DNA from 3 places in the Paenibacillus sp. MAH-35 genome. Region 2 is predicted to be linked to each of the others. Evidence: riboswitches for the same ligand, from Rfam matches in the RefSeq annotation. Region 2 holds a riboswitch; each other region holds the start of a gene.
The links. Region 2 has a riboswitch for cyclic di-AMP ahead of AC3Y2E_RS17315 (3D domain-containing protein). Riboswitches for the same ligand answer to the same signal wherever they lie in the genome.
Positions count from the first base shown of each region.

Region 1: linked by a shared signal. The riboswitch ahead of AC3Y2E_RS22645 (KamA family radical SAM protein) and the one ahead of AC3Y2E_RS17315 (3D domain-containing protein) in region 2 are both predicted to bind cyclic di-AMP.
Region 3: linked by a shared signal. The riboswitch ahead of AC3Y2E_RS32805 (C40 family peptidase) and the one ahead of AC3Y2E_RS17315 (3D domain-containing protein) in region 2 are both predicted to bind cyclic di-AMP.

Region 1 is NZ_JBYUPU010000025.1:2,077-13,899, reverse strand. It holds partial or broken gene cysC (adenylyl-sulfate kinase) at 1-298, shown strand, start outside; gene AC3Y2E_RS22680 (sulfatase family protein) at 335-1,750, shown strand; gene AC3Y2E_RS22675 (helix-turn-helix domain-containing protein) at 1,821-2,732, shown strand; gene AC3Y2E_RS22670 (sulfatase family protein) at 2,769-4,172, shown strand; gene AC3Y2E_RS22665 (hypothetical protein) at 5,434-6,342, shown strand; gene AC3Y2E_RS22660 (GNAT family N-acetyltransferase) at 6,521-7,033, opposite strand; gene AC3Y2E_RS22655 (prenyltransferase/squalene oxidase repeat-containing protein) at 7,329-8,213, opposite strand; gene AC3Y2E_RS22650 (helix-turn-helix transcriptional regulator) at 8,259-9,206, opposite strand; cyclic di-AMP (ydaO/yuaA leader) riboswitch at 9,396-9,547, shown strand; gene AC3Y2E_RS22645 (KamA family radical SAM protein) at 9,826-11,001, shown strand; gene AC3Y2E_RS22640 (Gfo/Idh/MocA family protein) at 11,077-11,823, opposite strand, start outside.
Region 2 is NZ_JBYUPU010000015.1:535-8,264, reverse strand. It holds gene AC3Y2E_RS17345 (HD-GYP domain-containing protein) at 1-589, shown strand, start outside; gene AC3Y2E_RS17340 (methyl-accepting chemotaxis protein) at 586-2,175, shown strand; gene AC3Y2E_RS17335 (chemotaxis protein CheW) at 2,198-2,632, shown strand; gene AC3Y2E_RS17330 (acyl-CoA thioesterase) at 2,887-3,402, shown strand; gene AC3Y2E_RS17325 (DnaJ family domain-containing protein) at 3,475-4,083, opposite strand; gene AC3Y2E_RS17320 (polysaccharide deacetylase family protein) at 4,138-5,157, shown strand; gene AC3Y2E_RS17315 (3D domain-containing protein) at 5,170-5,994, opposite strand; cyclic di-AMP (ydaO/yuaA leader) riboswitch at 6,002-6,146, opposite strand; gene AC3Y2E_RS17310 (DNA-3-methyladenine glycosylase I) at 6,213-6,797, opposite strand; gene AC3Y2E_RS17305 (sialidase family protein) at 6,887-7,730, opposite strand, start outside.
Region 3 is NZ_JBYUPU010000064.1:1,286-13,108, forward strand. It holds gene AC3Y2E_RS32800 (cryptochrome/photolyase family protein) at 1-1,201, opposite strand, end outside; gene AC3Y2E_RS32805 (C40 family peptidase) at 1,538-2,008, opposite strand; cyclic di-AMP (ydaO/yuaA leader) riboswitch at 2,015-2,150, opposite strand; gene AC3Y2E_RS32810 (hypothetical protein) at 2,330-3,136, opposite strand; gene AC3Y2E_RS32815 (M1 family metallopeptidase) at 3,154-5,133, opposite strand; gene AC3Y2E_RS32820 (YwhD family protein) at 5,311-5,805, shown strand; gene AC3Y2E_RS32825 (transglycosylase domain-containing protein) at 6,171-8,261, opposite strand; gene speE (polyamine aminopropyltransferase) at 8,542-9,372, shown strand; gene AC3Y2E_RS32835 (YwiB family protein) at 9,715-10,128, shown strand; gene argS (arginine--tRNA ligase) at 10,125-11,798, shown strand.

The DNA of each region.
Region 1 (11,823 bases), on a different contig from region 2:
GAAGCACGACGTGATCGTTCTCGTCTCAGCGATTACCCCCTACGCGGAGATGCGCGATTATGCCCGCAAGGAGCTTGCCGGATATGTCGAGATTTATGTGGAATGCCCGCTGGAAGAATGCGAACGGCGTGACGTCAAGGGGCTGTATGCCAAAGCGAGACAAGGCGAGCTGAAGCATTTTACAGGAATATCTGATCCGTATGAAGTTCCGCTCGCACCTGATGTGACAATCCGGACGTCGTCCGATTCGCTCGAAACGAACAGCGCCGCCATCCTAACGCGGCTCGGCCTGGTGTAACCGCTTGACGAATGGGCCGATTAGGAGGAAACTGGAATGAAGATCATACTGATCTCGCTGGATACGCTGCGCGCCTCCAGACTTGGCGCTTACGGTTATAACAAGCCGACCAGCCCGCATATGGACCGGATCGCCCGCGAAGGGGTGCTGTTCGAGCGGGCTTATGCCGCGGATATTCCGACCGAGGTGGCGCATACCGGCGTCTTTACCGGCAAAATCGGGCTGACTACCGGCGTCGTCTCGCACGGCTCGGAGCTGACCGCCTTGCCGAAATCGACCACATGGCTGCCCTCCCTGCTGCGGTCGGCCGGATTTACGACCTCCGCTGTCGATAATTTGTATCAATTGAAGGAATGGTTCGCCAGAGGGTACCGGTATTATATCAACAGCGTAGGCGGCAACCGCTGGATCGACGGCAAGACGGTAAACGAGCTTGCTTTTCCTTGGCTGGAGCAGCATAAGGACGATTCGTTTTTTCTGTTCCTGCATTACTGGGACGCGCATACGCCGTATTTGCCGCCCCAAGAGCTGGTACCGCAGTTTTACGATGGCGGACGCGATCCCCGGGACCCGGCCAACCGCAGCATGGAACAGGCTTACAACCATCTGGCCTATCCGTTCTTCAAGCATCATCATTACGATCTGATCGGCGCAGTGACCGACAGCGATTACTACGACGCGTTATACGACGCGGAGATCCGCTATCTGGACGACCGGCTGAAGGAGCTGGACGACCGGCTGGAGGCGCTCGGCATCCGCGAGGATACGCTGCTTGTCCTGTTCGGCGATCATGGAGAAAGCTTGACCGAGCACGATATTTATTGGGATCATTGCGGGTTGTACGAGCCGACTGTACACGTTCCGGTCATTATGAGATGGCCCGGACGGATGCCGGAAGGCCGCCGGGTGCCGGGATTCGTCCAGCAGGTCGATCTGCTGCCGACGATTCTCGAAGCCGTCCGCCGCGAACAGCCGGCAGACATTCGCAGCGAGAAGCTGCAAGATCCGGACGGTCTGGACGGCAAAAGCTTGTGGCCCGCTATCGAGGGAACGGCCGACCGGACCCACGACACCGTTTATTTGAGCGAATGCGCCTGGCAGGCGGCTAGGGCGATCCGGACCGACCGGTACAAGCTGATCCGGACTTACGATTCCGGCCCCTATATCCGGCCTGAGAGAGAACTGTACGACCTGCAGACCGACCCCGGGGAGACGGTCAATTTGGCCGACTCGCTGCCGGAGTTGGCGGATCGGCTCGAACGCGAGCTGCACGACTTCGTAAGCCGCAAGCTGAACGGCCGGGAGGACCCGATGGAGCGGCAGCTCCGGGAAGCCGGGCTTCCCTTCCGCAGACGGATCGAGCAAATTCTCGCTTCCGCCGGACTGTCCTGGGACGACTGGAAGCAGGATCCTCGCCGGGAACGTTTCGACTCGGCCGTTCATACCCGCTAACCGTTACGCATCAAAACCGTCATAAAGCGACCGAATGTTCGGAGTTATAGGGCGAGGAGTGAAGCAAAGGATGAAGGATATGATCAGAAGCAGCGGATTAATGAGAGAGGAATTCCCGTTTTGGATTACCCGGCATGTCCAAGGAGCGATCGCGGAGCACGGCCACGAATTCGTGGAGCTCGTATACGTCGTCGGGGGAAGCGGGTATCACATTTTCCAGGGGACGGAATATGAGATCGGGGCCGGGGACGTATATATCATCAATCCCGGTGAAACCCATGCCTACTCCGTAAATCCCGGCGAGCATATGGAAATCGTCAACTGTTTGTTCATGCCGTCCTTCATCCCCGACGCGCTTCTGAAGGAGCTGGAGATTACCGCTTCGATGGACTATTTCTACGTTCATCCGTTTATGAAACAAGATGTCCGCTTCAACCACCGGCTCAATCTGCACGGGCAGGATGCGGTATTCGTGCTCCAGTTGCTGGACAGCATGATCCGGGAAATCGGCAACCGCGGACTCGGCCACAAAACGTTGATCCGGCTGCAGCTGATCGAGCTGCTCGTCCTTCTCTCCCGTTACTACTCTCTGATGCAAAGCCGGGGGACGATTCCTTCCCCGCGCCAAGTCGACCGGGAAATAACGGCAAGACGCATTTACGGTTATATGGAACGCAATTACGACAAGAAGATTACGCTGGAATCGCTGGCCGGACTGTTCAATGTCAGCATACGCCAGCTGAACCGGCTGATGAGGCAGGAATTCGGCCGCAGCATCATCGATGTGCTGCATGACATCCGGATCGAACGGGCCAAACGTCTGCTGACCGAATCGGAAGAAAAAGTGATCACCGTCGCTTCGCTGGTCGGTTATGACGACCCTTCGTTCTTCAGCCGCCTGTTCCTCCGACATGTCGGCTGCCCGCCGAGCCGGTACCGCCAAGGGCTGGAACTGCGCCGGCTGCAGCGCGAAGTGCGTTGATTCCCGACTTGGGAAAGGAGACCTTCACGATCCGTTATGGGGAAAAGACGTCCGAATGTTCTGCTGATTACCGCGGACCAGCTCCGCTACGATTGTATCGGCTCCAGCGGCAAATATCCGGTCTGCACGCCGAATCTTGATCTGCTAGCTTCTCAAGGCGCCGTATTTTCGGGCGCTTATTCGCATATTCCGGTATGCGGACCGGCCAGGCAATCGCTGATGAACGGGCGAAGGGCCGAAACGTTCGGGGCATTATGGAACTTTAACGGGGCCCTGCCCGTCGCCTCGCTCCAGCCGGACGGGTACAGCTGGGCACGAACGCTCGAAAGCAGCGGCTACGTGTCCGCTTTTCTGGGCAAATGGGGCGTTCATCCGACCTTGGACGCCACCGCTTTCGGTTACGGTTCGTATACCGGCGAAGCCGAATACGCCCGGTTCGTCAAGCAGCGCTATCCGGACGTGAAGTTCTCGAACGGATTTTTCGGCGAGGCGAGTCCGATTCCGCTCGAACATTCGCGCACCCATTGGCTCGCGGCGCGTGCCGAGGAGCAGCTCGAGCTGCTGCACAATTCCGGGAAGCCGTGGCATATGGCGCTTCATTTCCCGGAGCCGCATCTGCCCTGCCGCCCTTCCGGACATTTCGCCACGATGTACGATCCGGACACGGTTCCGCAGTGGGACGGTTTCGCAGAGACGTTCGTGGGGAAGCCGTATATCCAGAAGCAGCAGCTGCTGAACTGGGGGATCGAGAACTTTACCTGGAACGACTGGGCTCCCGTCGTCGCCCGGTATTACGGCATCATCAGCCAGTTGGACGAAGCGGTCGGGCGCGTGCTGCAGACACTGGACCGGCTTGGCGCCGCCGATGACACCCTCGTCCTTTTTACCGCCGATCATGGCGATATGTGCGGCTCGCACCGGATGATGGACAAACATTATATTTTGTACGATGATGTCGTGCACGTCCCGCTGATCGTCCGGTACCCCGGCGTCGTGAAGGAAGGAACGGCGTGTGGCGGGCTCGTCTACAATTTGCTGGATCTCGCCCCGACGCTGCTCGACCTGCTCGGATTGCAGCCGGACGATCCGGATCACCTGCAGGGCCGTTCCTGGGCCAAACTGGTGAGCGGCGGACTGGACGACCCGGATTGGCGGGATGCCGTCGTGGCCTCGTATAACGGGCAGCAGTTCGGGCTGTATACGCAGCGGATGATCCGGACGAAGGAATGGAAATACATCTGGAATCCGACCGATACGGACGAATTGTATGAGCTGACGGCCGATCCGGCCGAGCTGACGAACCGGATCGGCGAGCCGGAGCTGGCTGGCCTCGTCGCCGGTCTGCGGCGCAGACTTTACGAGACGCTGGACGCGGACGGCGACGCGCTCGTCGCCAACGAATGGATGCGCCGGCAGCTGCTGGGCGGCAGCAAGCTATAGAGAGCTGGGAGCGATTCGTGGAGTCGCTCCTGTTTTTTTGCGGTTAAGAATGTTTATTTTGCAAAACATTAAAGCGTTAAAACACCAAAACATCAAAACAGCAAAACCAAAACAGTAAAACATTAAAACAATATAATAGTAAATGGCAAAACGGTACAATGGTAAAACGGCAAAACAAAACACTCTTTTCTAAGAAATGTCGCCGCTTACGTAAGATCATTCATTGTGGCAACGTGGCATAGGTTTCATTTTAAGAGGGGGGCGAATAAGAGGGAATAAGAGGGAATAGTAGAGAGTAAGAGCGGTTTGCACCCTTTATTTTGTCCGAAAACCCGCCTCGACACGGAATAAGAGCGGTTGGAAGCTGTTAAAATCCGCGAATGGGGTGCAGTCGCCATCGGTTGGTTGAAATAAGGGGTGCAAACCGCCTTTATTTGACGCTGTCATCCCATTCCGCCGAAAATAAAGGGTGCCAGAGAGGCTGTCGATTCATTGTGTAGAAGTGTTCGCAGGCCGTTCCAAGTGAAAAGTTACCTTCTTCTACTCAAACAGGTTGTCCTGAATCCCTTGATTGAATAAGGATTGTAAGGTAGGGGATTCCAGACAAAACTCGCCAGAAGGTAATCTTTTCCCTTTCCACTTGGTTGTCCATAATGAATCGACAGCCTCGCCAGAGACTCTTAGGATTTAGCCAGCACGAATTTCGTGGATAAGCGGCTATCCCATCCATACAATTTACTATAGCGTAACATTCCGTTAACGATGCGATAATAGTCGGCTTGTATACTAATAGAAACGATGAAAGGAGGTGCTGCGGAAATGTACTACGAAGAAGACCGGGTTCCCTTCGACCAGCCGGACGAAGTAACCGAAGACAACGCCAAAGACAAGAGCCAGGACCCGAAAGAAGCAGTTGTCTAAACGACAGTGCTTTTTTTTATTTTGTACATGTCATTGAATGATCTGCCCTCGCTGCGAAGAAAGAGAGGCTTCGGGGACAACCTCCCCCTTTCAGTCCGCAGACCTTCATTCCCCAATCGCTAATTAATAGGCAGATCGATTCGTCCTGCGACGCCCCTCGATCGCCACGAGACAAACCTTCGCTTCCAGTAGACCCTCTCCTTTCTCTTTAAAACCCATTGTTAGTTTGGTAGTGAACGATTTCGATACAGTCGTTTGATCCGCTTCCCGCCGCTCCTCAAGGAACCTTTTCCGGCTGGGTGAATATCCTAGTTTAGCACACTTCGGGGGAGGGAACGCGATGTACTATTACGATCCTAGATGGGGCGGTTGGAGGTACAGCCATACTGCGCCCCGGCCGTTTCTTCCCGATTATGCCGCTAACGTTCATCCCGGCCTCCCCGCCAGTCCCCTTTCGGGTTTCGCGTCAGCCGTCGGGAAGGAAGCTCCGGCAGTAGCAGCGTCCGGCTCCGATCAAGGAACAGACGGCGACCAACGCGCGGTCCGTGCCGGAAAGGCGGGTGACATCGTCGTCATCTGCATCAACGGGCGCAGCGGGATGAACAGCCCCGGAATATCCAAGCTGCGCGATACGTTATACATCCGGCTGTCCCCACTCGGCGTCCCGGCCCGCAACGTCTTCCGGAGAAGCTGGAACCAGAACGAAGACGGCAACCCGCTGGGCGCTCCGTGGATCTGGGATTTGAACAACGAAATCGAGGAAAGAAGCCGCAAACCCAGCTATTTGGCCATCATCGGCCATTCGTACGGCGGCTGGGCGGCTTGCCGGCTGTCCCGGGTTACGGCGAAAATTCCTAATTATATCGGTCTGATCGACCCGGTGTTCGGCCCGGGCAACACGATGAACGCCGCCGATATCCCCAAAGCTCACATGATCAAGAACTGGTATCAGCACAACGGAGTGACGAGCGGCAATCCGTGCACCGGCTTCGGCATGATCCCTTGTTTTCCCGTCGAAAACGGTCTGTCCTGCGGCTATCAGGACGTTCCCGGCGCGCAAAATATGCTCGTCCGTTATATGCGCAGCTGGGACGGCACGCCCGCGACCGTCGAGTGCCCGGGCATCGGAGAGGTACCGGTACCGGCAACACACGGCAATATCGATGACGATCTCTGGATTCAGCGGCAAATCACCGAGCATATCGTTCAGGATGTTAAGAAGCTGCTGTACAGCGGCTCCAAGCGTTGACAGATCTCCGGCAAGCCGGCAGCTCCCGTTACAACGAAAGAAGCCTTAAGACCCGCCCGGAGCGCGGGAGCCGAAGGCTTTTTGGCTAATTCATCGACGCTTTCCTTCCTTCACATTCCGGTGGCAAGGCCATGTTCGCGAGGAAGGCTCCTTCATCGCCGCCTTTCCCTTTCACCGGCTATTCTCCAAGGTTTTTATAATAATACACTGTAGCATGAAGCTCGCCGTCTGCCGATCTGGCATACCCGGGAATCCTTCCGGCCCTCGTATAGCCGATCGAGCTGTAAAGCCGGTTGGACGGGTCCCCTTCCCTCGTGTCGAGCACGAGCAACGTCCTGCCTAATTCGGCGGCTTTCGCTTCAGCCTGAAGCATCAGCCGTCTGCCGATTCCATGCCTGCGGTAATCGGGGTGCGTCATCAGCTTGGCGATCTCCGCCCGGTGCGAGCCGTTCGGCTTCGTACATACGTGCAGTTGCACGCTGCCTGCGACCCGGCCGCCGGCCAGTGCCGCATACAAGACCACATCCGGGCCGGGCACGCCCTCCCAGTACCGGGTCGCCTCCTCAGCCGAAAGCGGCGGCATAAAGCCGACCGATGCCCCATCCTCCACGACACGAATTAACAGCTCGGCGAGCTCGTTTATCCTGGAACGGACCGAATGAAGCGGTACGATTGTCACGTCCATTTGCATCCTATCACCTCCATTGGAAGTTTGCACTGCATGGTCTTAGTATAATCCGCCACAGCTGTCAGTCCAATCTTCAAGGATTATCGCACGCATAGAAACGCCCCTGCCGTCGCGATCGCGCCTTTCACCAGCAATATGGACCGGAGAAACCCGCTGCAAGCTGAAGGAGATCGGTATGCCCGACCGGAGAATCCGTGCTTCTTTCCCAGACACGAAAACCGAGAGAGCCTCCCGGTCCCCTCGGTCTTAACGCTATATACGCCCATCTTCCGTTACTTCTCCGGCAGCCTGCCGCTTCTTACAACACCCCGTAAGACTTGAGTGTCTTCAGCCGTTCCACAGTCACAAACCCACGCCATTCCTGCTCCGCAGCGATGCTCGGCGGTTGCCAGCTGATCGGCCATCCTCCGTCCTCCTGCTGTTGTTCGGCGAGCGCCTTCAAATGAATCTGCTTGTCTTCCCCGGATACGAATTTGCCGGCATAACTTTCCCGTTGAGGCGCCCAATCCAGCACTTTATGCACATATCCCGAAGCGTGTGGGTCTTTCTCGATGACGCCGGGAGCGCCCAACCATTCATCGACTTTACGCCAGTAGGCGGCCGCCCTTCCGGTATCCGGGGTATGCTGGAGAAACTGAATCCAATGCGTGCCGTCATGAAAGCCCGACGGTTCGTTCGACTCCATATAGCTCCATATATAGCGTACATTCTCCTCGAACCACTGCTCCCGCACGACCGCCTGGTCCCCGTAATACTTGTACAGCAGGCCGATGACCGTGCCTGTCGGGTTTATCGAAGGACAGCGGTCGTCCTCTGTCGACCACCACGGCGTATGGGCGTAACCATGGACGCTGCTTCGTATGAGCGGCAGCCCACCGTTCTCTAGCGTAATCGTCCGCAAATACCCGGCGATCCCTTCCATCATCGCCGGATCGAAGCAATCGATCTCCTCCATCACAAGCAGCGCCATCTCGGTCGGGACCGGCTGGCTGTGCGGATCGCGAATATCCGGCTCCAGCGCGTTGCCGAACCCTCCATCGGCATTTTGATAACCACGAAGCGCCTGAATGACCGCCTCCTTCGTTCCTCCTTCGAAATGATACTCGTACCGTTTCCGGTCCAGCAGCCGCGCATAGCTGTACAGGAACGATCCGGCTTTGTCCATAATGGAATGGTTAGTCATAACTGGATTGGCCTCCTTCGAAAATAAATCTGATTACGGCGAGTTTCACTCCGAATCCGGCGTATACCGTTCGTATAATTGCCCGGCCATCTCGCGAATCCCGGCGCGAAGCTCGTCCGGCTCCAGCACGTCTGCCTGCATGCCCAATGTAAAGAAAAAACGAACCGCCCAATCCCACTCGGAGGCGGGACAATCGAATTCCACCGTCCACTCGTCATCGGCTATTTGCTTGACATGCTCTCCGATATGGTAGTCCTGCTCGGCCAGCAGCGCACCGCGGTAGGTCAGCTTGGCGGCGATGCGCACAACAGGTTTGGCCGGCGCTTCCTCGTCTTCCACCCTCAGAAGCTGTTCGCTTAACGCCTCATCCGGCTGGTCGATCGCCTCCAGCTCCTCGATCCGGTCGACACGGAAGTTGCGTACTTCCTTATGCAGAGGGGAGAACGCCTCACAGTACCAGAACCCATGCGCCGTATAAATTTTGCGGGGATACAGGCGGAGCCGCCGGTGATGGTTTTCCGACCGGTACAGCACATGAACCCACCGGGATTTGGCCGTATGCTCGAGCAAGGCGGATAAGTGGGGCGTTTTCGTTTTGCGGACGGGCACTTCGAGCTCCATCCTGTCGAGCAGCGGCTCGATTTGCTTCAGCGTTTCCTCCGGCAGGACCGACCGGATTTTGTCGAGGACCGTCCATCTGGCCTGGTTAAACGGGGTGTCCGTTATATTCGTCATCGCCCGGAGCGCAAACAAGACGGTCAGCGCTTCCCGGGAATCGAGCTGCAGCGGCGGCAGCCGGAAGCCTTCCATCATCCGGAATCCTCCGGACGGTCCTGTCATCGAATACAGCGGGATGCCGATCTCCGACAACGACTGCATATCCCGCAAAACGGTCCTTTTCGAAACTTCGAACTTGTCGGCCAGCGACTGGGCCGTCTCCGGTCTTTGCTGCAGGGCGATCAGGATCGCCATCAGCCGGTCTGCTCTCTTCAACGCCTCTCCCCCGTTTCTTACTCCCCCATTATATCCGTATAATGGTGACAGCATGGATGTCACTAATTGTACCCGGCTTTCCGGGAAAATGAGAGTATTTGTTTCAAATTCGCGCAGCCCCGATTTTTTTGTTGTTAAAAAAAGGGATATTTTGATAAAAAGGTTGACTTGACGTCCTTCATTCAATACAATAACAGTACGCTTAATTTCCGATTCTCCAATCGGAAAGCGGGGGAACCATTCTTTAGGGGCGAATCGTCCGGTCCGTTCATCGGGACCGCGTAGGGAACCATCTTTCCCGAGTCCGTCAGCTAACCTCGTCAGCAGTAGATGGGGTCATTCTGTATGTTCATTCTGCACACATGACCCTGGGATACAGGGTCTTTTTCTATTGGTATAAGACCCTGTCGAGCGTTGTTGGGAGACAATCCCTTTTCGCCCGGGGTCTTTTCTTGTTTACACCCTTGACCTCAATCATCATCTTCTGCTGACCGGAACGGCGAATTACGAATGGATTGGACGATAGTAGCACAGAAGGGAGGAATCGCAAGCACACGGTCCCTAAGATCTGACTAGCATGCCGGGTAGATCGAAAATTAGAAAAACGGGAGGAATGTGCATGGCACAGCCAAAGTACATTACAGATATCGATAAAATTGCAAACATACCGGAGACGGAAAGAAAAAGACTGAAGCAAATTACCGAGAAATTCGTGTTCCGCGTCAACGATTATTATTTGAACCTCATCAATTGGGAAGATCCCCGTGATCCCATCAAAAAACTGGTCATCCCGAACGAAGGCGAGCTCGCCGAATACGGGCGCTGGGACGCCTCCGATGAAGATACGAACTATGTCGTGCCCGGCTGCCAGCACAAGTACCGGACAACGGCTCTCCTGATCGTATCCGAAGTATGCGGCGCGTATTGCCGTTATTGCTTCCGCAAGCGGCTGTTCCGCAACGACGTCAAGGAAGCGATGTCCGACGTCGAGCCCGGCCTCGCTTATATCGCCAAACATCCCGAAATCAATAACGTGCTGCTTACGGGCGGCGACAGCCTGATCCTTGCTACCGCGAAGCTGCGAATGATCCTGGAGCGGCTGCGGGAGATGGAGCATGTGAAAATTATCCGTCTCGGCTCGAAAATCCCCGTCTTTAATCCGATGCGGATCTACGAGGACGAGGAGCTGCTGGAGACGATTCGTACTTACTCCACGGCCGACAAGCGCATCTATGTCATGGCCCACATCAATCACCCCCGCGAAATAACGCCGGAGGCGAAGCGCGGCTTCCAGGCTTTGCACGAGGCGGGAGCGATCGTCGTCAACCAGACGCCGGTGCTCAAAGGCATCAACGACGATCCGGCCGTACTCGGCGAACTGCTCGACCGGCTGTCGTGGGCAGGCGTCACCCCGTATTATTTCTTTATTAACCGGCCGGTGGCGGGAAATCGCGATTTCGTGCTTTCGCTTGAGGAAGCGTACCGGATCGTGGAGCAGGCGAAGGCCAGAACGTCCGGTCTCGGCAAGCGTGTCCGCCTGTCGATGAGCCATACGTCCGGCAAAATCGAAATACTCGCGGTCGAAGACGGCAAGGCGTATTTGAAATATCACCAGTCCCGCGACGATAATTACGGCAAATTTATGGTGCTCGACTGTCCGAAAGACGCCGCCTGGTTCGACGATTTGCCGGGCAACGAGAAGTTCTGGAAGAAGCCTAAGAAGAAAACGAACGAAGTGGTCTCTGTTAACGAGCTGCCCGACATGCCAGTAGCCAGAGTGGCCCGAAGCAGATAAAACGCCAGCAGAAAAGCCGTCCGGCTTGCACAATGACCGGACGGCTTTTGGCTATGTTATTTCAGGCTCCCGAAGCTACAACCGAATCTCGCCGCCGCCCGCCGCCGACTTCACGATCGCATCGGCAATTTCGACCCCGTGAATCGCATCCTCGAACGACACGTAGTCCGGCGCTTCTCCTCTTCCCAAACAGTCGCACAAATAAAGGAGCTGCTCGCGGAGCGAACCGGCCGTCTGCTTGTGGAGCGTCTTGATATGGATATTCGTATCCGGCGTCGTTCGCCCGGTCTCGTTCCACAGCTGCAAGCCGGAGTTGGACGTTTCGAAAGACGCGGTTCCGCCGCTGCCGATCACTTCGATCTGGTCGGCGATCGCGATGCCCGCCCGATCCGGCGTCATCCAGTTGCTGTGCAAAAAGGCGAGAATCCCGTTCTCGAATTCGAGGCACGCCCACAGCACCTCCGGAGTTTCCGATCCGGAGGGCGATCTGCCGTATGCCCGGACGGTCCGGACCCGGCTCTGCGCGTACCAGACCGCCAGATCGATATCGTGGATCATGAGTTCGTAGACGGTGTGCGTCCGGCTGTAGGTAGCGAATAAATGCTGCTCCCGGGCCCGCTTCATATACATGCTAACCGGCCGGCCGATCTCCCCGTCCGCGATCGCCCGCCGGATGTCCGCATAACGCGGGTCGAACCGCAGCAGATGGCCCGGCATCACGTAGCGCCCCTGCTCCAGCGCGACCCGGTGCATCTCGGCAGCTTCGCTAAGCCGGGTGGACACCGGCTTCTCCACCAGCACGTGCTTGCCGGAGCAAAGCGC
Region 2 (7,730 bases):
TGTAGCCGCCCATGTATCGGGGTGGACGGAAGAAGAGAAGGAAGCTTTTGTCGCGGGCTGCTGCATTCACGACATCGGGAAACGGATGATTCCGCTTGAGATTTTACACAAGCCGACCGTTCTGACCTCCGAGGAGTGGAGAAGCATGAGAAGACATCCGGAAATCGGGATGAGACTGCTTCATATCAACGGCTACATGCACCCTCCTGTAGCCGATATCGTGCAATATCATCACGAGCGATGGGACGGTCTGGGGTATCCGCATGGCTTGAAAGGAAGCGAGATTCCCGAATGGGCGCGGGTATGCTCGGTGATCGACGCCTTCGACACGATGGTGTCGAATCGGCCCTACCGCAGAGGGTTGTCTGTCGAGCAGGCCAAAGAGGAGCTGCGCAGGCAAAGCGGCACACAATTCGATCCGGACGCGGTCGAATTGTTTTTGAATGTGCCTTTCGAGTCATTTCGGGCGGCGACTGAATTTTGCGAGACGTATCCCTTTCCGGGTTCTTCGAGATGGAAGCGGAATTTGGAGACAAATGTTCACGAGGCGCAAATGAATGCTACAGCATGGAGGAGAAGTGGACAATGAGATGGTTCCTGAACTTGAAAACATCCGTTAAACTGATTTCCGCTTTTGTAACGGTTGCGGTTTTGCTGGCGGCCGTAGGTCTGTATGCCTTATCCAATATGAGTATGTTAAACGGAAATGTCCGGGAAGTGTACAACAACAATCTCGTCTCGGTACGAGACCTGTCGGCCGCGCAGATCAGCTATCAGCAGATGCGTGTAGCCATCCGGGAAATGAGCACGACGACCGATAAATCACAGCTGGATCAGCTGTCCCGGGAAATCGACGAATACAAAAAAGAGTTCGTCGACAAGATCGAATCTTACCGTAAAGTTGCCGTTACAAAAGAGGAGCAGGACGAGCTGAAAGCGTTCGATCCGGCATACGCCGCTTACGATAAGCTGTTCGATCAGGCTCGCCAGATTACGTATCAGAACGACTGGGAAGCGTTCCGCAAATTTCAACTGGAGGAATTGAACCCGGTCGCGACAAAAATGAGAACCCACCTGACGAAGCTGATCGACATGAATGTAGAGATCGCGGGAGCGACCTACGTGGAATCCGGCGAGGCTTACACGTCGGCGCGCAACGTAACGGTTGCGGTCATCATCTTGGCTTTTGTGATCAGCATTTTGCTCGGTTATTACATAGCGCGGACGATCGCGAATCCGCTGGGACAGATGGTGCAACTCATTGCGAAAGTCGCGGAGGGCGATTTGCGGGAACAATCCGAAATCGACACGCGCGACGAGATCGGCCAATTGGCCGGCTCGCTCAACGAGATGATTCATAATCTGCAAAGACTGATCGGCGGAATCGTCCAATCGTCCCAAAGCGTGGCGGCGGCGTCCGAGCAAATATCGGCCAGTACGGAAGAAATTGCAAGCAGCAGCTCCAGCCAGGCCCAATCGGCGCAAACGATCACCGACCTGTTCGGCGAACTGACGTCTGCGATTCATTCGGTAGCCCGCAGCGCGGAGCAAGCGGCCGAGCTGTCCTCGGACACGGTGCGTACCGCAAGCGAGGGCGGTAAGGCGGTGGAGGCGTCCGTAGCCGGGATGCAAGCGGTCAATGAAAAAATGTCGCGTCTTGAAGAAGATTCGCAGCGCATCGGAGATATTATCGAGGTGATTGACGAAATCGCCGATCAAACCAATCTGCTTGCCCTGAATGCGGCGATCGAAGCGGCCCGGGCGGGGGATCAGGGCAGAGGCTTCGCCGTAGTTGCCGACGAGGTTCGCAAGCTGGCCGAACGAAGCAGCGAAGCGACCAAGCAGATCTCGACGATCATCAAGACGATGCAGGACAATACGAAGCAAAGCGTCTCGGCAGTACTCGTCAGTACGGAGCAATCGGTCAAAATGGGCGATGCGTTCCAGCGGATTGCCAGCATGGTCGATACGACAGCGGGCAAGGTGAATGAAATTGCCGCGGCAAGCGAGGAGCAGTCGGCCCAGGCTACGGAAGTAATGAGCTCGGTAGAGACGATCGCGGCGGGCAGTCAGGAAGCGGCGGCGTCTTCCGAAGAGACGGCTGCGACGTGCCAGTCTCTGGCTCAGCTGGCGGATGAGCTGCACACGTCCGTCTCGGTGTTCAAGATCAGCTAATTTGTCGTTAGGAGGCTTGAACGTGAACGTGGCTACCGTTCGGCAAGAGCAATATATCGAGTTTCGCATAGGAGAGGAAAACTATGCGATCCGCATCGAGCACATCCATGAAATTATTAGGCTGCAGACGATTACGCCTCTTCCGCATTCGAAGCCGTATGTGAAAGGTGTCATTAATTTGCGCGGGCACGTGGTGCCGGTCATCTCGCTGCGCAGGTTGTTCGGCATGGCGGACGATACGGATACCAAATCAACGCGAATCGTGGTCATTAAGCATCTGGAGCAATCGGTAGGGGTGCGGGTCGATTTGGTCAACAAGGTGACCCTGTACCCGGTTGTTCAGCCTCCGCCGGAGCGGATCGGCGATTTGAGCGGAGCTTTTTTTACCGGTATCGGAGTCAGGGAAGGGGAATTGGTCGGCCTTTTAAACCTGGATGAAGTGCTTCTGCGGGATTAATGGCGGGTAGAGCGTGTCTAAGGAGATGCCCGGACAAAGAACATAACGGCAGGCACTGCTTCGGGGTGGAGCGGTGCTTGTTTATTTTTAGAACGTGCCGGCGTGTATCCGCTGTGGCAAACCTTTATCGAGGGGAGCGAAACCGTGACGTTATCGTTTTTTTTGCTTCCAATGCGGTATAATGACACAAGCGGAGCCGTTTTTAGGGTATCCTACTCCTAGTGGAGACCGACAGCAAGGAAAGGCGTGATCAAGTGGTAGAGAAACGTTTCTCGAAAGAGTCCAGATGTTACAAGACGTTCCGGGTATTTCCGACCGACGTGAATAACTACGATACGCTGTTCGGAGGCAAGCTGATGGCGCATATCGACGACATCGCCTCCATCGCCGCATCCAAGCATAGCCGCAGCTTTGTGGTAACGGCGTCTACCGATTCGGTGGACTTCCTGTCCCCGATCCCGATGACCGCTTCCGTATGTCTGGAATCGTATGTAACCTGGACCGGCCGAAGCTCGATGGAAGTGTTCGTCAAGGTCATCACCGAGGATCTCCTTAGCGGAGAACGCCATATCGCCGCAACCTCCTTTCTAACCTTCGTCGCGCTGGACGACAACAAGAAGCCGATTCCCGTGCCGCAGGTCGTGCCGGAATCTGAAGAGGAGATTCAGCTTCACCAGTCCGGAGACGGACGGGCGGATATGAGGCGCCACCGCCGCGAGCAGAGCAAGAAGTTCGCTGATTTTTTGACGACCAGCTATTCCTGGGAATGACCGGATATCGAGCAAAAGCCAGTAAACCGTTTCCTCAAACGGCTTGCTGGCTTTGTTGGTATACGGACAATTTTACTTCCACTTCTCGAATTCAGCTTCCAGTGTTTCCCTCGTCACCTTGCGTCGATGCAGCGACAGGCTGGGAGACTGAATGTTCAGCTGCGTTATTTTTTTGTTAATGTCCTTAATATGGGCGTCGATCGATGGTTCATCCGGATGGGTCCGCAGCAGCTCGAGCGTATATTCGATCGATTCCTGAATATCTTTGCGCAGCATAATCCATGGGGGCGGAACTTTGGCATTTTTCAGTATCGTCTGCAGCACGTCCTCGGTCGGCACCTCGACCGGTTTTCCTTTGCCGGGCAAGTGATCGAAGCCGCCGTTGCGCTTGCATTCCTCGAACGCCTCATCAAGCCAGTGGTGCATCCGCCTGTAATGTAAAATGGCGACTTGACGGTCTTCAAATGTATCGGCCGGCAAGGGGATGATCGGGCGCTGCGGAGGTTCCGAATAAACCCCGCCGTCCGGAAGGTTGTTGCGAGAAGACGACATGGCGTAATTCCCCGCTTTCTTATAGAACGGTTTGGTTCTAGCGTAGCGGATTGGCTGGACCGGGTCAAGCGGGAAGCGGCTAACCGGCGCGTCCACATTTTGCAGGAGACCGCTCCTGCGTTCCGGCACATAAATCGTTCCCCGAACCTTCATACTAACGTTAAAACGGAAGGGGAATGCCTTATGAAGCGGATCACCGCAATCGCGGTATGCTGTCTGCTGGCGTCCGGCTGCTGGAACGCGGGGCGTTCGGGAGAAAATAATCCGGCTGTACCAGCCCCGCGGGACTACGCGTCGGACGTTCCGCACAGCATTGTTCGGACGGAGGAGCTTACGGAGCTGATGGCGCAAACGGCCGAGCGGGAGCGGCGGCTATCCGATACGGTGTCCGTTCCGCCCAAGGCGAAGCCGATCGAGATCAAGCAGGACCCGCCGGCAGTTCCCCCGCATCAGGAGACGCGAGCCAAGCCGAAGCCGAGCGCCAAGCCGAAAGCGCCGCCCAAAGCTCCGGCGGTCAGCGCGCAGCAAAGCACGTCCGGACGGAAGCTGTCGCTCTCGGAGCTGAGAGCCAAGTACCCGGACTGGTTCAAGGTAAGCGGCGCAGCGAAGGAACCCCGGATCGCGCTGACGTTCGACGACGGTCCCGATTTACGCTTTACCCCGCAAGTGCTCGATGTATTGAAGGCCAATGGCGTGAAGGCGACCTTCTTCCTGCTGGGCAAAAAGGCGGAGGAGCATCCGGATATCGTAAAACGGATCGTACGGGAAGGTCATGCGATCGGCAATCATTCGTACCGCCACCCGCAGTTTACCAAATTAACGGTGGACGAATTTGCTTCGGAAATCGAGAAGGCGGAGGAGGTGCTGAACCGGCTCGCCGGTTACCGGCCCAAGCTGGTGCGTCCTCCCTATGGAGCGATTGATGAAGATGAGCTGCAGTGGGCCAAAAATAGAGGATACGTCATCGTCAACTGGAACGTCGATTCGCTTGATTGGAAAAACCTCGGGGAACAGCAAGTGTTAGGCAACATTCTCGGTCATACGAAGGCCGGAGCGATCGTTTTGCAGCATTCGGCCGGAGGAGACAGTCAAGACTTGTCCGGCACCGTCAAAGCGCTGCCCGGCATCATCGCGAAGCTGAGAGAGCAGGGCTACGGGCTGGTCACGGTTCCCGAACTGCTGAAGCTGCCCAAAAGCAAATAATGCCGCCGACTGCTAGTCGACGACATACACGGTTACATTCTGGTAACCGAACAATTTGGCTTGCTCGCCCGAGCTCGGCACGAAGATATCGATCCGGTTGCCCTTGATCGAGCCGCCCGTGTCGGACGCTACCGCCATCATTCCTCCGGCCGGCAGACCGTCGAACGTATAACCGGTGACGTATACGGTCGTTCCGAGCGGAATCACTTTGGGGTCTACGGCAATGGTGCCGACCTTCAGCGTATTGCCGAAATAATCAAGTCCGGCATAACCGCCGTTTTCTTCCGCGCTGCCTGTATAGGCGGAGGCGACTGCAGCGATGGTTTTGGCAGGTTTGATCTCTTTGCCCGCCACCGTGACGACCGGCTGGTTCGTTGACGGCTGCTTGGCGGTAGCTTTCGCTTCGGTTGCGGCTTTCGGTTGGGCCGCTGCCGGAGCTGCTTTTTTGGCTTGGTTTGGTTGCGCTTTCTTCGCTGTATCGGATGCGGCTGAAGCGGCGGCCTTCGGCTTGGCGGGTGCGCTGGCAACTGCAGCAGATGCTGCGGGAGCCTGCTGGGGCTGCTGTTCTGCAGCCTGCTGAGCCGTCTCTGCGAGTACGGCGGCCGCTGGTTCCGCTGAGGCCAATACCGTCACGATTCCTTGAGCCGGATATGCGGAGGGAGACAACGTCCCGCCATCTGCAAATAAATGAGTCTGAAAAACAAACGGAGCCAGCATCGGCATCAAGGCCGGGTCGTAGGGACGCCCCCCTGCGGTTGCTGACGATCCGGTTCCGGATAGGGCGAACAAAGCGAAACTGCCCGCAAGCAAAGCGTGCTTCCAGGGTAAGTACTTCACGAACGGCATCTCTCCTTTTGACGGCCTACGAGGTTAGTTGTCGGATTCGGGCTGAGGATACAACCCTACGCGCAGAAACGCGATTCACCCCGGAGCGGACTTGTCCGCTTGGTGATAATCCCCCGCACTTATGGAAACCGCGAATGGTAAAACTTCGCAGTTTTGAAGTTTCGGCTTCTTGTAGAAGGCTAACATATGTCGGACGGAAGGGGAAAGCCTCAAAATTTTCCAGTTGCAATTTCGCCGTGCCGAAAACAGCTCGTCACATGGTCCTGCACCATCCCGGTTGCCTGCATAAGCGCGTAGCAAATCGTCGGGCCGACGAAGGTAAAGCCGCGCTTTTTTAAATCTTTGCTCATCGCTTCCGAGATGGGGGTGGAGGCGGGCACATCCTGCAAATGATCCCAGCGGTTGCGGATCGGATGTCCTCCGACAAATTGCCATATATATGCGTCGAAGCTGCCGAACTCCTGCTGAACCTGAAGGAAGCATCGGGCGTTGCGAACGGCGGACGCGATTTTGGCCCGGTTGCGCACGATGCCCTCGTTATTCATCAATTCCTCTATTTTGCGGTCGTCATATCCGGCGACTTGTACCGGATCGAACCGGTCGAACGCTTCGCCGTACTGTTCCCGCTTGCGCAGAATCGTGTACCAGCTAAGGCCGGCTTGAGCGCCCTCCAGTACGAGCCGCTCGAACAGGGCGTGATCCTCGTGAACAGGCACGCCCCATTCCCGGTCGTGGTAATCCCGGTAGAGCGGGCTGTCTGTGACCCAGCCGCAGCGTTTCAAAGGTTCCTGCATGAGAAAATCGCCTCCTTAGGTATCCACCCAGTCCTTCCAGTATAACGGAGGATGCCTCCGAAGGCGAAATTCCTGTCCCGATAGCAGGCTCAGGGTCTTAGTATCGTTCCTGCGATATAACGGGTCGCGTCCTTGTGACCGCCCGGATCATCTGCATCGTGAAAGTAGTAGGAGGCCAGCACTTCGCCCGGACGCACCTCGACGGCGCGGGGATAACCGAGATCCCGGCTGCCGCCGTCATCGCGCAGAATCAGCTCTTGCCCCCACGTCGCACCCCCGTCTTCGCTTGCACGCGCCCGGATGCCGTACGGCGGACGCCTGTAGCCGTAGACAGCGAACAAACACCCGTTAGCGAGGAGCGATAAGTGTACAACGTCCCCATGATCGTTGATGCGGTTAATAAATCGCCACGTTAATCCTCCGTCGTCGGAAGCGTACAGCTCGTTCCAGGCGGCGATCATTGCCGGTTTGCACCGGACTGCAACGAGAATCGTGCCGTCCGGCATCAGGACCGGGGACGGGCAGATGACGCGGTATTCCTGGCTGCCGGGCATAAGGGATACGAGGCTCCAATTACAGCCGTTGTCAAACGAGGCGAATACGACCGGACGGTCATGAGGATTCGTCTTCGGTCTTGCGGTCAAAAAGAGCAAAATAACTCCGTCGGGGCGTACGATATAGGAGGGCCGTCCCTGGTAGCGGGGAATGCCGCAGTCCGGCAGCATGCTGGCTTCTCCCCACGTAACGCCGCCGTCGCGCGACAGTTTGACCCATGCGCGTGCCTGATCGGAGCCGGAATTGGGCGTGCTCCAGCAAGCGAGCAGCACGTGAGGATCGTCAAAATCGCTGCCCTCGGTGATTTCGTGCTTGCGGCCGTACAGCAGCTTCTCGCCGAGCCTGTAATTATCGGCGATTTCGGTTGCGGCGGTCCAT
Region 3 (11,823 bases), on a different contig from region 2:
TATATTCGCCGGAAGGGTCCCACGTCTCCGACTGGGTGACCGGGTTCATGATCCGGAAATACGGCGCGGCGTCATAACCGAGCGAGGCGGACCAGAGCCAGCCTCCCCGGTTCAGCACATTATCGGCATCGGTCAGCATCATCCGGAACGTTTGCTCGCCGAGCGTAAACGGCGCAAGCAAGTTTTTCGTCAGGAACATCGCCGTGACCATTCTTAGCCGGTTCGGCATGCTGCCCGTTTCGTTCAGTTGCGTCATCGCCGCATCGACGATCGGAATGCCGGTCCGCCCTTTTCTCCAGGCTTCGAAATGCCGGTCACCGAGCCCGGACAAGTCGTAATAGTGCTCATATTCGAAGAAAAGCGGGTCGAATACCGACTGGTACAAGTAAAAATCCCGCCAGGCGAGCTGCCGCTTCCACGCCTCGAAGTCCGGCTCCCCGAGCAGCTTGTCGTAGACGGTTCGAACCGAGATCGAGCCCGAATTGATGTAACCGCTCAGCCCGCTTGTCGCATCACCTGCATACGAATCCCTCCGCTGCGCATAATCCGGGAGCTTCTCGGCGATGAACCGCTCCAGTCTCTCTTCGGGCGCCTCCAGGCACACGTCTCCGCGGAACCGTTCCAGCGAGTAAGGGGGCGCATACCGCTGCCGGATCGATTCGTCCAGCACGAGCGTGCGCAAATCGGCCAGCCGGGTCGTCACAGGGGGCTGGAAATACGTATGCACGAATTCGCTCCATTTGCGGTAGAACGGGGTGAACACTTTATACGGCGATTGCCGCCCGGCGTAGCGGTGCAGTTCCTCTGGATCGGCCAGAGGCTGATCGGATATCGTCGTCAGCGGGATGCCGAGCCGGTGCAGCGTTTCATGAATGCTCGTATCCCGGTGTCTGGCGTAAGGAGTGTCGTCCCGGTGGAAGACCACCTCCGTCGCTTCGTGAACAAGCGCGATCTGCGGCACGATCTCCTCGGGCGTTCCGCATACGAGATTCAGTGTCTGGCCGTGATGCCGGTATAACGACTGAAGGCGGGCGAGCAGACCGAGGAAGCGGCGTCCGCTATGCGCACGGGCCCGTTCCGCGTTCAGGATGGCCGGATCGAGGATAAACAAGTGCAGGGAAGGGAGCCCGGTCCGGGCGATATAAGCGAAAGCGGGCATGTCGGTTACCCGCAGGTCTTTGCGATGGACAAACAGAATCATCGGGCCGTCCCCCCTAGAGCAGTGTAGAAAGCTTATCGGTGATACAAAACATTCGCAAAGACTCAGCCGTTTTCCTGCCGGAAGGGCGTAACCTCGCTGCCGATCGCGGATCCCGTCGCCGGCATCCGGTCCGCTCGAACAGTCCGTACACGTTCCGACAAGCGGTCGAATCCGGGAAGACGGTGAAAACCGGTGTCGGAGGCTATCCGCCCAAACCGTGCGGATTCGCCGCCCTGCCGCTTCCTGTCGGAAGAAGCGGGGATGAACGAAATCAAGCCCTGAAGGGCGAATGGTTCGCTCCTCCAGGGCTTGGGCTTGTCCGTTCCGCTGCCTGTATTACTTGGCTTCCGCCATGAACTGGTTGTACAGATCGTCACCAGCGATGCGGCGCGCGGTTACATAACGGGTTTTGTAGTACTTCTCGCTAAGCTTATTCTTCACTACCCCTTCGTTGGACGCCGAATGAATAAATTCGTCGTTGCCGAGGTAGATGCCGACGTGGGAAATGCCTTTGCCGTCGGTGTTAAAGAACACGAGGTCGCCGGGAATCAGATCGTTCTTGTCGACCCAGGTGCCCTCTTTGGCTTGGGCTTTCGATTGATGAGCCAGATCTACGCCGAATTGATTGAAGACGTACATCGTGAAGCCCGAGCAGTCGAAGCCTTTTGTGGTCGTTCCTGCGGTTCTGTACTTCACACCGATCAGCTCGTTCACGGTTTTCTCAAGCGTCGTTTCAGCGAAAGCGCTGCCAACGGAGGTGAAGAACAGTGCGACCACGGTGGTGATCATAATAAGTGCCTTTTTCAAGTGAAGCGGACTCCTTCCAGGTGCCTACGAGGTTAGCTGAGGGTTCGGTCGAAGGTGCCCTATGATCACTTTCCTGCGAGATCAATTCACCCGGAATGGTTCCCCCGTTTCCCGGCAAGCGGGAATTCGGCATGGTTCGATTTTTTTGTTTCCGGGTAATTATAATTCGCCTTTTAGCAACGATTTCCTCCTTTTGCGCAACATTTTTTTTGAAAAATCGAAATTTCGAATCCCAACGGCACAGAAAAACCCCTTTTCTGCGGAAGAAAAGGGGAACGGTGGAAGTCTCGCCTTGCTTGCAAATGCGGGAGCCTTAATCCGTCAGTCGGCATAGATGCGGTATTGAGAAGCGATCGTCCATAGCTTGAACACCATATCGGTGATATGGAGCATCTGCTGTACGATCAGAGCGGTCAACCCCGCCCAGATCAGGGAAGCCGATAAGGCGGCGGCCGTAAACGCCCCGGACAACGCGAGCAGCAAGCAGGCCAGCAGCACGATGGCCGGCAGCTTGCGGACGAACAGACCGAGTGACGATCCGAGTCCGCTTTCCGTCGTCCGGCCGAACTGGACGTACATGAAGAGAAGGCGGATCAGAAACCCGAATGCGGCATATCCCGCTGCCCAAGGCAGCAGCGCAAGCGAGAGGGAAGCGTAATCGGCGTGCTGGGCGAACGCTTTCTTGACCACCGGGAACAGCCAATATACGGGAGCCAGCGTTATCGCCATTTGCAAGACGTAGTAGAGGAAGAACGAACCGCTGAGCCGCTTGATGCCCTGCAAAAAGCGGTAGCCGGCATTCAGATGCGGATTCGCCAGAGAGTAGTAGACGCCCGCGTTCAGAACCGGTGTCAACAGCATCCGCGCCGCCGCAACTCCGACCAGCAGCCAGATGTACGGATGACTGATGTCGGTTTTCATAAGCCGGAATTGACTTTCGGCCAGGAACAGCTGCGAAGCGGCGGCAGACAGATGCTCGCCCGGGTACCGGTGCATCAGCGGAACGACGACCGATTTGACCAGCATCAGCAGCAGGAAGCCCCAGGTGAAATGATAAAGCCACAAGACGAGCAGGAGGAAGGATTGCGATAACGTATCTTTAAAGCCGTTCTTCATATAACGCATCATAGGCGGCAGTCACCTCCTCACCAGGCGAGCCCGTTCAACAAGATCTCGATCCATTTCGCGATTCCGATCGTCAGGCGCGCTTTCCATGTATCGTCGACATTCACTTGCATGAAGTTATTAATCCGCTTATGCTCGAGGATCATCGTCATCTGCGGATCGATCGCCGCCCATTCGAGAGGGGCTTCGCTCGTAATCGTATACAGCACCTGAGGGTCCCGTCCGTCCCACACTTTCTCCACATCGGACCCGTCCGTGAAATGGAAGCGGACTGGCACGTCCATATAATGGCCGCCATTTTTTTTGATTAGGACGGCGGTTTCGTAGATGGTTTTGCCGTCCTGCTTCATCGGCCGCGTCTGCACATGCTCGATGGAATAATCGGTCATGCCGCCGCCATACACGAACTGATCGAAGTATTCGGCCCAGCTCGTTTTTGTTACGCTTTCGAGAACGGCCTGGAAATCGCTTGTCGTCGGATGTTTGAACTTCCAGCGGTCAAAATACGTTTTCATTACCCGCAGCATCGTCTTCTGGCCGATCTGCTTCTCGATTCCGGCAAGCACGAGCTTGGCCCGCGTATAAACGTTCTCGGCGTAGCGGCTGTGTCCCCCGTATTGCCAGGAAGCCAGCTTCAGCGGCTCCGGCGAGGTCATATAACTCGATTCGATGGCAAAGTTCGGCTGCACTCCGTACTCGCTCATCATGATGAGATCTTCCGCGTAGGACGTAAAGCCTTCATCGAGCCACGCTTCCTCGAATTCGTTACTCGCCACCATGCCGTACCAATATTGATGGCCGATCTCATGGACGATCACCCGTTCCAGCTCGAAGCTGTCCGTATCTCCGGACGCTTCCCAGCCGGTGACCAGCGTCGGATATTCCATACCGCCCGCACCGTTGCCTCCCGGAGGCGGAATCACGATCGACAGCGTGGAGTAGGGGTATGTGCCGAACCATTCGCTGTATTTGGCGAGCGAGCGCTTGGCCGCATAGATGTACCGGTCTTTCAGCCCTTGGTGCGCGGGATCGAGGTACAGCTTGATTTTGACGCCGGGCACGTTGGGCGCCGAGAACGGTTCCTCGTAATATATAAAGTTCGGGGAAGCGGCCCAGGCGAAGTCATGAACGTCGTCCGCATAAAACTGATACGTCTTCTTCGTGCCGTCGTCCGAGGCGGGCTTGGTCGGAAACCCGGTAGCCGCCACCGTATAATTGGAAGGAACCTGGATGCGGACGTTATACATGCCGAAGTCGGAGTAAAACTCGGAGTTGCCGTGGTACTGATGGGTGTCCCAGCCTTCCTCTTCGCGTCCGCGCGTACCTTTCGGCTCGTAGACGGCGACTTTCGGAAACCATTGGCCGGCCATGACGAAATCGCCGACATACCCCATGCGGGCGAACACGTAAGGGAGCTTGACCGAGAAACGAATTTTGATCGTCGTCTCCGCGCCCGGATTGACCGGCTGGGGCAGGCGGATTTTCATCAGCGTCTGGTCCTGCTTGTTGCCGTCGTCCGGCTGGATGAACTGCATCGAGCGCATCAGATCGACGCCGTCTTCCGTTTGAATCGATTCAAGGCTCATGTGGCCGAAGCTGTCTTCCTTCATCTGATCGTTCCGCAGTTTGCCTCCCGATTCGCGCAGAAACGTCGACTTTTTGGATTGAAACGCGTTCGGATACAGATGGAAAACCAGCTCGCTGACCGGCTTCGACCCCGGATTTTTCCAAGTAAGCGACTGGGCGCCGGCCAGCGTCTTCTGCTCCGCGTCGAGCTGCACCGAGATATGATACTCCACGATGCGTTTGCTGAGCGGCTTCGGAGTATCGTTCACGGCGGGGGCCGGCGGCTCCAGCGCTTGTGCCGACGGTTCGTTCAGGGCGGACAGCGATGCGGGGGACTCGGGGCGTTCCGCGAACTGGGCGATCGTAATCGTCCCGGCGATCAGCAGGATCAGGAGCAGCCATAAGGTGTTGCGTTTGGACAGGCGGTTGATCATAAACGATTCTCACCCCGTTGACAAGCATCTACAGCATGTATATGTTTGCATTTGCCGGATTATTAGCTAAAATAAATAGAAAGGTACGATTTTTCAGCTATATAATCTGGAGGTCCGCATTGTAGAGGGCTTCGATAAGAAGTCTTACTTAGGGGTCTTATATGGAAGGTGATAGCCATGGAAACAGGTGAAAAAGGGAAAAAGCTCGCGCTGAACGTGGTGAGCAATAAAGAACATAAAGGATTCGGCGCCGGCGCGCTCGACCTGTCCAATCTGTCCAGCATCATTATTGATGGGGAAGATGCATACATCGACCTGGGTGCCATTCATGCGAAAAGCAAAGTGGAGCGCGGGATCAAATTTTCGATGAATAAGGACGACACGCCGAATGGCCGCAAGTGCTGGATCGTATGGGTATACGTGGGGCGCAGCGAGGAAGGACCGTTTTATGCCGGAGTCACGGCATGCGAGATGCTTGTCGATACCGAAGCGCGCAGAGGGTGGAAGATTCTTGCCGATCACGTAAATAAAATGGATTACGCCCTGAAGCAGCGCATCATTCTCGACGGGTTGAGCGATGGCGAGAAGGCGGCGCTGAAGCGCGTATTAGCCGAGCATAACGCCGAGTGGTGGGAACGTTCGGGAGAAGCGCTCAAGCAAGGGCTTGCCTGATTCCGGGGGGCATAGGCCGATCGGAAGCCGATAAGAAGACCGGGAGGATAAGGGTTTTCATACGGCGGTCCGACCGGCCCAAAATGATTTGTGTCGATTGTGTGTCAGCCGTTGTGAGATTTGGGCTTCTCGGTTAAACTAATTGGAGTATATTTGCACAATATACTAGGACAGCAAAAAGGCAGACGATTTTCGTCTGCCTTTTTGTGTTGGTGTCCGGCGGATGCGGAGCGGGAAATAGGGCGCTGCACTGAGGAAATCCCCTCTTCGCCGCTGCGGGGAGCCGGCGCGGCTGCAACTGCCGGCCGGCAGCTATGTTTCCCATCCGGAAGCCGGGACGCTCCCGTCACTCCCTCCTGTATCATTCAGTCGTTCCACCAGCGCTTCAGGTCGTCCCACCACGATCTGCCCGTTTTCTTTGGCGCATCCTTGCCGTCGCTCGGCACGGCCGTTCCTTGATCGGAGCAATATTCGGTCGGTTCCGTCCCTTTGACGAATACTTCGATCCGGGGATTCGGGCATTTGTCGGTAGCCAGCTTCCCGGAAGCCGGATCGATGTAGACGCTCGTAACATTGTCCGGCATCGGGAACAGCTTCGGCGGCACCGCCTCGAGCGCGTGCTCGGTAAAGTCGGCGAAGATCGGCGCCGCCTTGTAGGACTCCACGGCGCTGATCGTGCGATCGCGGTCGTAGCCGACCCAGACGGCGGTGGCGAGCTCCGGTGTAAAGCCGACCATCCAGGCGTCGGTGTTCGTCGTCCCGGTTTTGCCGGCAACGGGGCGCTTGATCTGTTCGGCGACCCGGCTCGCCGTAGCTCCGGGGTCGAATACGCTCTTCATTAGATTCGTCAGCACGTAGGCGTATTCGGGCTCGACCACTTTTTCTTTTTTTGGCTTCGACTCATATAGAAGCTTTCCTGTGGCCGATTCGATTCGCGTGATCACCGTCGGTTCGACCCGCACGCCCTGATTGGCGAGAACCGCAAAGGCGGACGCCATCTCCAGCGGGCTTACCGGAAACGTTCCGAGCGCGAGCGAAGGAAGCGGCTCCAGCCTGCTTGTAATCCCGAGCTTGCGGGCGGTCTCGATGACTTTGTCCGCTCCTACCTGCTGAATCGTATGGACCGCGTAGATGTTGTCCGACTTGGCGATCGCTTCCCGCAAATCGATCAGGCCGTTCGGGTATTTATTGTTGAAATTGTTCGGCGTATACGTTTGGCGTCCGTTGTCGTATTCGAATACGGTCGGCTCGCTTTTGAACTGGCTGACGGCTGTGACCGTTTTTTGCTGAAGCGCGGTTAAATAAACGAAAGGCTTGAAGGCCGACCCCGGCTGGCGGCTTGTAGAGACGGCACGGTTGAACTGATTGTCTCCGTACAGCTTCCCGCCGACCATGGCCCGGACGTAACCGGTACGAGGGTCGACTGCCACTAGAGCCGCCTGCAGTTCATCTTCATCGGGCAACGCCCTGGTCACTGCTTCCTCCGCCGTTTTCTGCATATCGAGATCCAGCGTCGTATAGATGCGGATGCCGCCTTCGTCGAATTCCCGTTCGTCGATCCCGAGCCGGTCGATCGCTACCCTGCGCACGTAATCGCGGAAGTAAGGCGCCTGGACGACTGCCGCTTTTTTGCCGGCCGGCTGGTAGACGAGTTCCTCCCGCTTGGCTCCCTCCGCTTCCTTGGACGTAATGAAGCCTTGGCTGGCCATCTCCGTCAAGATCAGTTCCTGCCGCTCCTTGGCTTTGTCCCGGTCGAAGAAAGGCGAGTAGTAGCGGGGACCTTTGGGCACCCCTGCGATCATCGCGCTTTCCGCAAGCGTCAGCTCCCCTACATTTTTGCCGAAAAACAGCTTGGCGGCGGCCTGGACACCATAGGCGGAATTGCCGTAGTAGGTGGCGTCGTTCAGATACATCTCCATAATCTGATCTTTGCTCAGCTGCATCTCAAGCTGCACCGCATACATCGCTTCTTTTATTTTCCGCGACCAGGTCCGGTCCTGGGTTAAATACAGGTTGCGGGCGAGCTGCTGCGTCAGCGTGCTGGCCCCTTGCACGCGGTCCATATGCTGAAAGTTGACAACGACCGCCCGCGCGATTCCCCTGACGTCGAGTCCGATATGATCGTAAAACCGTTTATCTTCTATTGCCAGCGTCGCATCTATTAAATGTTTCGGTATGCCCGAAAGCGGCACGAATTCCCGATTTTTGCCGGACTGGAACGAGCTGATCAGGTTGCCGTGCATGTCGTACATCTGGGAAGACAAGGCGAACGTGCCTACGGGAAGGGCTTGGGAACGCAGATAAAGCGCCAGTACAACGAGGCACGCCACTCCGATCAGAGCGCAGCTGAACAGAAACGTCACCGCTTTGCGGAAACGTCCCTTTCGCGGGCGGCGGCCCTGTTTCGGCTCTACGCGGGCGGCGCGGCTTTGTTTGCGGCTGACGCTTTCCTCCATGGCGATCCCTCTTTCCTCATTGCTGCCTGATGAAATAATCGGTGCTGGTTTACTTTGGAAACCGATAGTCCTACTAGTATGGAAAAAGTTGAGCCCAGCTATTCATCATTAGAAGAAAGAAATGATCGGCCTTCCTGAATTTACTTGGAACAAGTCCATTTCATTCAACCTATATAGTTGCATTTTTGCGCCGATTTACTATAATACAGACTGGTGCGATTTCATTTTCGGCCGCGGTCAAGTATAATCAACTTTATTAACTGGAAAGAGGGATGCCCCAATGGAATTGTGGTACACGGAGAAGCAGACCGAGCAATTCGGCATAACGGCTAAAATTAAAGAAACGCTGGTCACGGAAAAGACCGATTTCCAAGACTTGGCGATGATCGATACGGTAGAGTGGGGCCGAATGCTTGTGCTGGACGGTATGGTCATGACGACTGTGCGCGACGAGTTCGTGTACCATGAGATGGTGGCGCATCCCGCGCTGTACACTCACCCGAACCCGAAGCATGTGCTCGTAGTCGGCGGCGGAGACGGCGGCGTCATCCGCGAGGTGCTGAAGCACCCGCAGGTGGAGAAAGCGGTATTGGTCGAAATCGACGGTAAAGTCATCGAATATTCCAAAGAATATTTGCCCGAAATTGCAGGCGAATTGGACAACCCCCGGGTGCAGGTCATCGTCAACGACGGCTATATGCACATCCATGATCATAAAAATACGTACGACGTTATTATGGTAGACTCGACGGAGCCGGTAGGTCCGGCGGTCGAATTGTTCTCCCGAGGCTTTTATCAGGGCATCTACGAAGCGTTGAAGGAAGACGGCATCTTCGTCGCCCAGACGGACAACCCTTGGTTCAAGGCGGATCTGATCCGCACCGTACACCGCGACGTAAGCGAAATATTCCCGATCGTGCGCGTATACGGGGCGAACATTCCGACGTATCCGAGCGGGCTGTGGACGTTTACGATGGGAAGCAAAACCTACGATCCGCTGCAAGTGGACGAGGCGAGCATTCCGGAGATCGATACGAAATATTACTCTCCTCGGCTTCATAAAGCGGCGTTTGCGCTGCCTAAGTTCGTTGAGGATCTGGTTCGCGGATAATGCCAACAGTCGCGGGAAGAGATGAAGGGAAGCCTTCGTCTCTTTTTTTGCTTCCCGGGGACGGATTGAAATTCCGGCGGCCGTCATATACACTAAGAACGGTTAAGGAACAATTGGGAGGCTGTCGATTCAATGTGGACAACCAAGTGGAAAGGGAAAAGATTAGCTTCTGGCGAGTTTTGTCTGGAATCCCCTACCTTACAATCCTTATTCAATCAAGGGATTCCGGACAACCTGTTTGAGCAGAAGAAGGTAACTTTTCACTTGGAACGGTCTGCTAACACTTCTACACAATGAATTGACAGCCTCTATTGGAATACTTAGGCGGGAGCGAACGGAAACATGAAACGGACGGTCCGGATCCGCATCGAAAGCAGACAAGCGGAGCAAAGCCATGTCCAGGAAACGGCTGGCGAGCTTTATCATAAGCAGGAATCGTACTACTTGCGCTACACGGAGCCGGACTCGGAATCAGGGAAGACGACGGCGACGGTGAAGTGGGACGACAAGATGGTCAAGGTTTTTCGTCACGGGGAGGTTCAGTCCGACCTGACGTTTATTTCCGGTACCCGAACCGCAGGTTACTACGAGCTGCCACAGGGCCGGATGGAGATGGAATGCTTCACGCACGGTATCGAGCGAAAGCTCGACCGAGGATTGGGCACCTTGTCCTGGAGCTACGATTTGTACGCGAACGGCATACATGCCGGGCGAATCCGGCTGAGGGTAGTCATTGAGGAGGAACAAGCGGAATGAGCGCTATCGAACGGATCGAACGTTTATTGAAGGAAACGATTACGCTGGCGGCAGCGGAGGCGGGAATTGCCGGACCGGCTGAGCTTCCGGCCATCGGGCTGGAAGTGCCGAAGGAGAAGGCGCACGGGGATTTGTCAACCAATATCGCGATGCAGCTGAGCCGGGTGGCGAAGCAAAATCCGCGGCAAATCGCCGAGCGGCTGATCGCCTGTCTCGATACGAAGAAGGCGTACATCGCCAAGGTCGAGATTGCGGGTCCGGGTTTTATTAATTTCTTCATGGATAAAAGCTACTTGTATGAAGTGATTCCGGAAGTGCTGGCGGCGGACGCCGATTACGGACGCGTGAATACGGGCGGGGGCCAAAAGGTGCAGGTCGAGTTCGTCAGCGCCAATCCGACCGGAAGCCTTCATCTCGGTCATGCCAGGGGAGCCGCGATCGGGGACGCGCTATGCAACGTGCTCGATTTCGCGGGCTACCAGGTCAGCCGGGAGTATTACATCAACGACGCGGGCAATCAGGTGGACAACCTGGCCAAGTCGATCGAGGCGCGTTATTTGCAGGCGCTTGGGCGGGAAGCGGACATGCCGGAGGACGGCTACTACGGCGAAGACATCAAAGGGTTTGCCCAGGAGCTGAAGGGGCAGGAGGGCGACAAGCTGCTGGAGCTGTCCGAGGCGGAGCGGCTTGCTTATTTCAAGTCGTACGGGCTTGGCAAAGAGCTCGACAAAATCAAACGCGACCTGGCCAGATTCCGCGTTTCCTTCGACCAATGGTATAGCGAAACGTCGTTGTACACGGACGGGAAAATCGCGCCGGTGCTGGAGCAGCTTCGGACCGGCGGCCACATCTTCGAAGAGGAAGGCGCCACCTGGCTTCGAACGACCCCGCTCGGCGATGACAAAGACCGGGTGCTGGTGAAAAATGACGGAAGCTACACGTACCTTACGCCGGATATCGCGTATCATCGCACGAAGTACGATCGCGGCTACGACGAGATGATCAATATATGGGGAGCCGACCATCACGGATACATCCCCCGTGTGAAGGCGGCTATGGCCGCGCTCGGCTACGATCCGACAAAGCTGACGGTATTGATCGCCCAGATGGTCAGCTTGTACCAGAACGGCGAGAAGGTCAAAATGTCCAAGCGGACCGGCAAGGCGGTCACGATGCAGGATCTGATGGACGAGGTCGGCGTCGACGCGATCCGTTACTTCTTTACGATGCGCAGCAACGATTCCCACCTCGATTTCGATATGGATCTTGCGATCTCCAAATCGAACGAGAATCCGGTGTTTTACGTCCAATACGCACACGCCCGGATCTGCAGCATCTTCCGGCAGGCGGAGGAGCAGGGCGTCGCCCTGCAGCCTTTCGATACGATCGACTGGTCGGTCCTGCAGTCGGAAGCGGAGTTCGATCTGCTGCGCAAGATGGGAGAACTGCCCGCCGAGATTGCCGAAGCCGCAGCCCAATATGCGCCGCATCGGCTGATCCGGTACGTGTACGAGCTGTCTTCCGAATTCCATAGCTACTACAAGGCGGAGCGGGTCATCACCGAGAATGCCGATCTGACGCAAGCCCGGCTCGCGCTGCTGGCTGCCCTTCGCGTCGTCATCCGCAACGTGCTCTCGCTGGTCGGCGTGTCGGCGCCCGCCTCGATGTAAGCGGGACGCGGAGAACAGGCGGGGT